2 regions of the Marinomonas maritima genome follow, and region 1 is predicted to be linked to the other one. Evidence: predicted binding sites of a transcription regulator. Region 1 holds the regulator's gene; the other holds the start of a gene.
The links. Region 1 encodes sigma-54, which starts transcription at its own class of promoters, with help from an activator protein. Its sites were predicted from a motif close to TGGCACNNNNNTTGCTNT; they were not measured.

Region 1 (3,424 bases):
GTCTTGCGCTGGCAATGCCCCATTAAGTAAATAACGGGTTTGCATTGTGGCGCCGGATTCAAGGGATTCGGTGACCGTTTTAAGGTGATTGAGAGTGGTTTTCTCTGACATTGACATTGTCGGGTTACTCGTCTTCACCAAAACGATTGTTAATTAATTCAACAACGGCTTTGATTGCCTCTTTTTCATCTTCTCCATTGGTTTTGATTCGAATGTTCGTTCCTTTTCCAGCGGCAAGCATCATCATTGCCATAATACTTTTGCCGTCTACATTACGACTGTCTTTTTCTATGGTGATATCACAAGAAAAGCGTGACGTTGTTTCCACTAATTTGCCAGCAGCGCGAGCATGCAAGCCAAGTTTATTTATGATGGTGATGGACTCTTCCTGCATGCTTTACTTCCTATATTAATGAGTCAAAAATATTAAATAGATCTTCGTTGGTTTGAGCGGTTCGTAGCTTGTCGAGCGCTTCAGGCGATTGAGCTAATTCTGCGATTTGGGCCAATGTTGCAAGATGTTGATCGCATTCATTAGGCGGAACGATTAAGGCGAATATAAGATCAACGGCTCTCTTATCAATCGAGTCAAAATCTATCGGAGCTTGTAATGACATCACGACAATGGCGGTATGGTTTGCAGACTCTAGGCGGCAATGAGGTATCGCTATGCCATTGCCTATGCCTGTACTTCCAAGCTTTTCTCGTCCTAATAGGGCGTCATAAACGGCCTCGTTATTGCAATGCAGCCGATTGGATGCAATGTCGGCGATACTTTCTAAAACTCGTTTTTTACTAACAATATCTTGCTTCGCCAAAACGAGCTCAGCTTTTAATAATGATTTCAAGGACATGATGAAATGGTTTCCGTTCAGATCAGTCGTTTTCGTTCATTGGAAGGAGGGATATTCATCGCCTCTCGATATTTGGCAACAGTTCGTCTAGCAACCTGTATGCCTTGGTCAGCCAAAACAGTGGCTAACTTGTTATCACTCAGTGGTTTTTTTGCTGGCTCATCAGCCACAAGTTTCTTAATCATAGCTCGTATTGCAGTAGAAGAACATTCTCCACCTGACGCTGTATTTACATGACTGGAGAAAAAGTACTTCAGTTCAAAAATACCTTTTGGTGTGTGCATGTATTTTTGTGTTGTTACTCTAGAAATGGTTGATTCATGCATGCCAACTTCTTCGGCAACATCATGAAGAACCATCGGTTTCATGGCTTCTTCACCTAATTCAAAGAAATCAATTTGTCGACTTACAATGCAGCTGGCCACTTTTAAGAGTGTTTCGTTGCGACTTTGTAAGCTTTTCATAAACCATTTGGCTTCCTGAAGAGACGTTTTAATGTAGCTTACATCTGCTGCAGTCGTGGCAGCCGTACTCGCCATGGCGGAATAGGTTTCGTTTATTTTGATAGGCGGGAGGGCATCATTATTTAGCTCAACTTGCCATATGCCATTGTGTTTTTTTACGGATACATCAGGAATGACATAATCTGTATCATCAGCATCGATCACTGAGCCCGGACGCGGGTTAAGTTGTTGTATTAAATTAACAACTTCTTTTAGGGCTTCGTCTTTTAGTTTTGTTTTTCGGCTTAATTGTGCAAAATCTCGATTGCCTAGTAATGGTAGATAATGGTCAATGAGATTGTATGTGCTTTTATAAAGAGGGTGATTTTGAAATGCCTCTAGTTGAACAAGCAAGCAGTCCCGCAAATCAATGGAGCAGACGCCAACTGGGTCAAAACGTTGCAGTCTATGCTGTACTGCGATGACTTCTTCCATGTCTAAATCTTCTAATTCAACACAAAGGGACTCCCAAATGTCTTGAGTTGAAATACTTAGATAGCCATCGGTTTGAACGCATTCGATAATAGCGTAAGCAATTTCAATGTCTCGGTCAGAAATATGGGTTAGATTTAATTGCCAGATTAGATGGTCTTGTATACTTTCTGCTGGGGCGTTGCGGCTTTCGAAGTCGCTTTCACCTTCATAGCTATTATGATCGCTCACGGCCGCAGAGTTTTGGTATGTGTCATCCCAGTTGCTGTCAATAGACAGTTCTTCAGGAATGCTTTCTGTCCACTCTGATTCAACACGCGCTTCTTCATTATTGCTATCAACGGTCGCCTCAGGGGCGCTTTTTGACTCAATACTTGCAGGTTGATCGTTTTGAACCTGTTCGTCGTCATCAAGCTCAAGAAGAGGGTTAGATTCAAGAAATTCATGAATTTCTTGCTTCAGGTCCAACGTGGAAAGCTGCAACAAGCGAATGGCTTGTTGTAGCTGTGGTGTCATGGTCAGCTGTTGGCCGAGTTTTAGTTGCAAAGACTGCTTCATAGAGCAACTCTTTTTATTTGAATGAATTGGAACGAGTTATGCATACTACTCCCTTTCTACAGCAATGATAAGGGGTTACAGACGGAAGTCGTCGCCTAGATAGACCTTTTTTACTTGTTCATTGTTGATGACGGTACTGGCATCGCCAGAAGCAATAATATAACCATTGCCAACAATGTAAGCCTTATCACAAATGTCTAGAGTCTCTCTAACATTGTGATCGGTAATTAGGACGCCGATTCCACTTTCTTGAAGGTGCTTAATGATGAGTTTGATGTCGCCGACAGAAATAGGGTCGACGCCTGCGAAAGGTTCATCCAGTAGGATAAACTTAGGGTTCATGGCCAGAGCCCTTGCTATTTCAACACGTCGCCTTTCTCCACCTGATAGCGCCATTCCTAAGTTTTCACGAATGTGGGTAATGTGAAACTCTTCTAATAAGTCTTCGAGTCTGTCTTTTCGTTGGCTTTTTGTTAGCTCTTTACGAGTTTCTAAAATAGCCGTGATGTTGTCTTCGACGGACATTTTTCGAAAAATAGAGGCTTCCTGAGGAAGGTAGCCAATACCTTTTTGGGCGCGAGTGTGCATGGCGTCCTGAGTGATGTCTACGCCATCGATAAATATGCCGCCAGCGTCATTTGCTACCATGCCAACTATCATATAAAAACAGGTGGTTTTGCCAGCCCCGTTTGGACCAAGTAGGCCAACGGCTTGACCTGATTCGACAGCAATAGAAACATCCTTCACTACTTGGCGTTTTTTGTAACTTTTTGCTAAATGTTTCGCTTCAAGTAGGGCCATTTATTTTTTTTCCTCAGGTACTTGTGGTTGTAATGTCATGGATACTCGTCCTGAATCTTTTTTCTCTGCACTGAATGTTCCATCGTTAATCATATAAAGAATGTAATCGGCAGTTATAGAGTTTTTCATTCGGCTTAAGTAGCCGTTACCAGTGATTTCTAGCTTGGACTCAATGGTTGAATAATGAATTTCATTGCCTTTGCTAATGACAATGTTGCCGCTCCAGTCAATTTGTTGACTAAACTTGGCTGGTTGTCCTGTCGCTTCTAAGTTGCT
Region 2 (3,424 bases), on a different contig from region 1:
TGGTGGAAGAACCATCCCGCCTGTGACGTTAAAGCGGCTTTTTTGTGGAAGATCAAACTCGATAGGGAAACCTGATGCTGCTAACGCTAAAAAGGTAATAACAACGATCATACCTAAAGAAGCCCAATAAGCAGGAAACCAAAGGCCTGTTTTTGTTTGACGTTTCTTCGCCCAAACGACTAAAGCAATAGATGCAACAATCGACAGTACAAATCCAGCCACTACAAAACCAAAACCGTCTTGGATCATTGGGTTTGGAGAGTAGATTCCACGTTTATTTAAGAAAAAATCCGCAAATACTATGCTGTTTTTAGGTATGGGTAAGGCTGCAAGAACAGCGAAATACCAGAAAAACATTTGTAACAATAAGGGAATATTACGCAGAGTTTCAACGTATACCGTTGCTAAGCGCGCTACCAACCAGTTATTAGATAGACGGGCTAAGCCCATGACAACACCAATAATGGTCGCTAATACGATTCCCATTAATGAAATAACAACCGTATTAATTAGGGCAACAAAAAACGCTCGTCCGTAGGTGTCAGCCTCAGTGTATTCAATTAGGTGGATAAGAACGGGAAATCCAGCTGGTTGGTTTAAAAACGCAAAACCAGTAGAAATACCTTGGTCAGCTCGGTTTGCTTGTAAATTACTAAATAAATAATAACCTACGAAGACAACCGCTGCTAGAAGCACAATTTGAAAGATTAAGGCGCGAGTACCGGCGTCATTCAAAAGGCTTTTATTACTTGAAGTTGTTTTATCGCTCATCTTAGTTCAGGCAATTGAAATGCTCGTCAGATGTGTAAGGAAGGGGGGAGAAACCCAGCGACTCTAGTATTTTAGAGTCGCTGGGTAAATACCCGAAGCAGGTAGCTTTTAGGTATTAACGTACTGGTGGCGCGTACATAACTCCACCGTCAGTCCATAATTTGTTAATACCACGTGGAAGATTTACTGGAGTAGATGGTCCAACGTTACGTTCAAACACTTCAGCGTAGTTACCGACTTTAGCGATGACGTTGTAAGCCCAATCAGCAGATAGGCCTAGTTGAGCACCCATATCGCCTTCAGCACCTAGTAAACGCTTGATACCTGGATCGTTAGTTTCTTTTTTGATTTTAGCAACATTCTTAGAAGTAATGTTCATTTCTTCAGCATTAACCTGAACGAACATTGCCCACGTTACAATATCTTTCCACTGGTTGTCGCCATGACGGACAACAGGGCCTAGAGGCTCTTTAGAAATAGTTTCTTCAAGAATAATGTGAGCGGCTGGATCAGCTAACTTAGAACGGTGAGCTGCTAGACCTGATTTATCCGTAGTGAATACGTCACAACGACCTGAAGCGTACGCTGCCAAAGCTTCATCTGCTTTTTGAACAACAACAGGAACGTAAGACATTTTATGCTTACGGAAGAAGTCAGCCATATTTAATTCTGTCGTTGTACCCTGTTCTGTACAAACTGTTGCGCCATCAAGATCGAGTGCAGACGTAACCCCAAGCGTTTTACGAGCCATGAAACCTTGGCCGTCATAGAAGTTAACCGCAGTGAAATCTAGACCTAGAGAGGCGTCACGAGTATAAGTCCACGTCGTGTTACGAGTTAGAATGTCGATTTCACCTGACTGTAGCGCAGTGAAACGCTCTTTCGCTGAAAGAGGAGTGAATTTTGCTTTTTGAGCATCACCGAAGATTGCAGCAGCGGTTGCGCGACAAGCGTCAACATCAATACCAGACCAATTACCATTTGAATCGGCGTTAGAGAATCCTGGTACGCCTAGGCTTACGCCACATTGAACAAAACCTTTTGCTTTTACATCTTCAAGAGTTGATGCAGCTGCACCAGCGCTGATAGTTGCGGCGATGGCTGCAGTAGACAGTAGTTTACCAACATTCGATTTCATTATATTGAGCCTCCCAGGCGTTTTTATATATGTTGTTATCTTGCTGAACTTTAGATACCAGATCCTAAGATCTGTTTGTTAATCAAAGCAAAGTTAGTGCCAACATTTAATTATTCTTGTTGTTTGGAATATGTAGATGATTCCTCTACAAAGGTCATCACATTCCCCTATAGAATTACTCTTTGGAGGCGTAGTCAAGGATAAAATATCAGTAAGGAGGTGTTCTATACTTATTTTTTGCACTTTCAGTTAATTAAAGCGTAATTTTTTATATTTTTGTGAAGGAGATACGATTTTTTCAAAGGCGCGGAGAGCAAGGGCTGTAGCCTATTCCGAATAAGAACGGTGCACAATAGTGGGGCAATTATGACTATGACGTGTTCTATTTTGCTCGAAAATATCTTTTCGCGACATTTTGGTGCTTTTTTGTAACCGGTTCAAATACCCGTATTAAATATATTGAATAAAGCACTTTCCATACTTCGTAACCTGCATGGTAGACTTAAACTTCAATTGAAGTCATGTAAGGAGATCCACATCAGATGGATAACTCATCAAAACCGCTCGATCGCCTAGATAAAAAAATTCTACGTGAACTGCAGATTAATGGTCGCTTATCGAATGTTGAATTGGCGAGTCGGGTAGGATTAAGCGCCACTCCTTGTTTAGAGCGAGTGCGTCGTTTAGAGCGTAATGGTTATATTACAGGCTACTGTGCTTTAGTAAATCCAAAGAAAGTTGACGCGGGATTGCTTGTTTTTGTCGAGATTCGCCTTAAGACAACGTCACCTGAAGGTTTTAATGAGTTTAAAACGGCCGTTTCAGAAATTCCAGAAATCTTAGAGTGTCACCTCATTGCTGGAGACTTTGAATACCTTCTAAAAGCACGTGTATCCAATATGGATACGTATCGTCTGCTATTAGGAGAAACGTTATTAACGCTACCGCATGTTCGAGAGTCTCGGACCTATGTCGCAATGGAAGAAGTAAAAAACACTACGGTCGTTAATATTCCTTAGGTAATTAACGAATGGCTGCTGATTCGAAATAACGTATTGATTAGTTTGTTAACTCGACGATTATTTTGCTTAACATGGCAGGCCCCATTCCTTTGACATTGAGTACGGCCTTTTCTGAACGAAAAGGGCGCTCTGCTACTAACTTATCGAGTAATTTTTTCGGTACCCCTTTCACCTTTAAAATCTTTTCCACTTTTGATTTGTTGATGGCGCGATAGCCATCGGCGTAACCAATGGCGTTTTTTTTTACAACTTTTTGTGTTGTAGGTATTTGTGGAGATGACGTCACGCTTTCTTCTACTTTATCATCAACATTCGTGGTCGATTCAAAATTAGCCGGAATGGCTTGTACCTGATAAAGCGTATCGAAATAGGCAGAATTGCACAGCGTGTAATCTGCTCCGTCCCATTCGCTGAGTTGCAGTGCTAACTGCCAAGTGCCGGTAGTTGGCAGTTGAAAAAATAGGTCATAGTGACAATCGGTAAGAAAGTGTTG

Region 2: M3I01_RS17045 (amino acid ABC transporter substrate-binding protein) is a predicted target of sigma-54. The motif match lies at 1,994-2,011, and genes of this name have one in related genera.

What each region holds. Positions count from the first base shown of each region.
Region 1 covers NZ_JAMZEG020000002.1:1,063,238-1,066,661, reverse strand. Annotated here, with positions in the region: gene mgtE (magnesium transporter) at 1-111, opposite strand, end outside; gene M3I01_RS11085 (HPr family phosphocarrier protein) at 125-394, opposite strand; gene ptsN (PTS IIA-like nitrogen regulatory protein PtsN) at 405-854, opposite strand; gene M3I01_RS11075 (RNA polymerase factor sigma-54) at 872-2,347, opposite strand; gene lptB (LPS export ABC transporter ATP-binding protein) at 2,423-3,148, opposite strand; gene lptA (lipopolysaccharide transport periplasmic protein LptA) at 3,149-3,424, opposite strand, start outside.
Region 2 covers NZ_JAMZEG020000004.1:408,016-411,439, reverse strand. Annotated here, with positions in the region: gene M3I01_RS17050 (amino acid ABC transporter permease) at 1-771, opposite strand, end outside; gene M3I01_RS17045 (amino acid ABC transporter substrate-binding protein) at 887-1,909, opposite strand; gene lrp (leucine-responsive transcriptional regulator Lrp) at 2,452-2,928, shown strand; gene M3I01_RS17035 (helix-hairpin-helix domain-containing protein) at 2,969-3,424, opposite strand, start outside.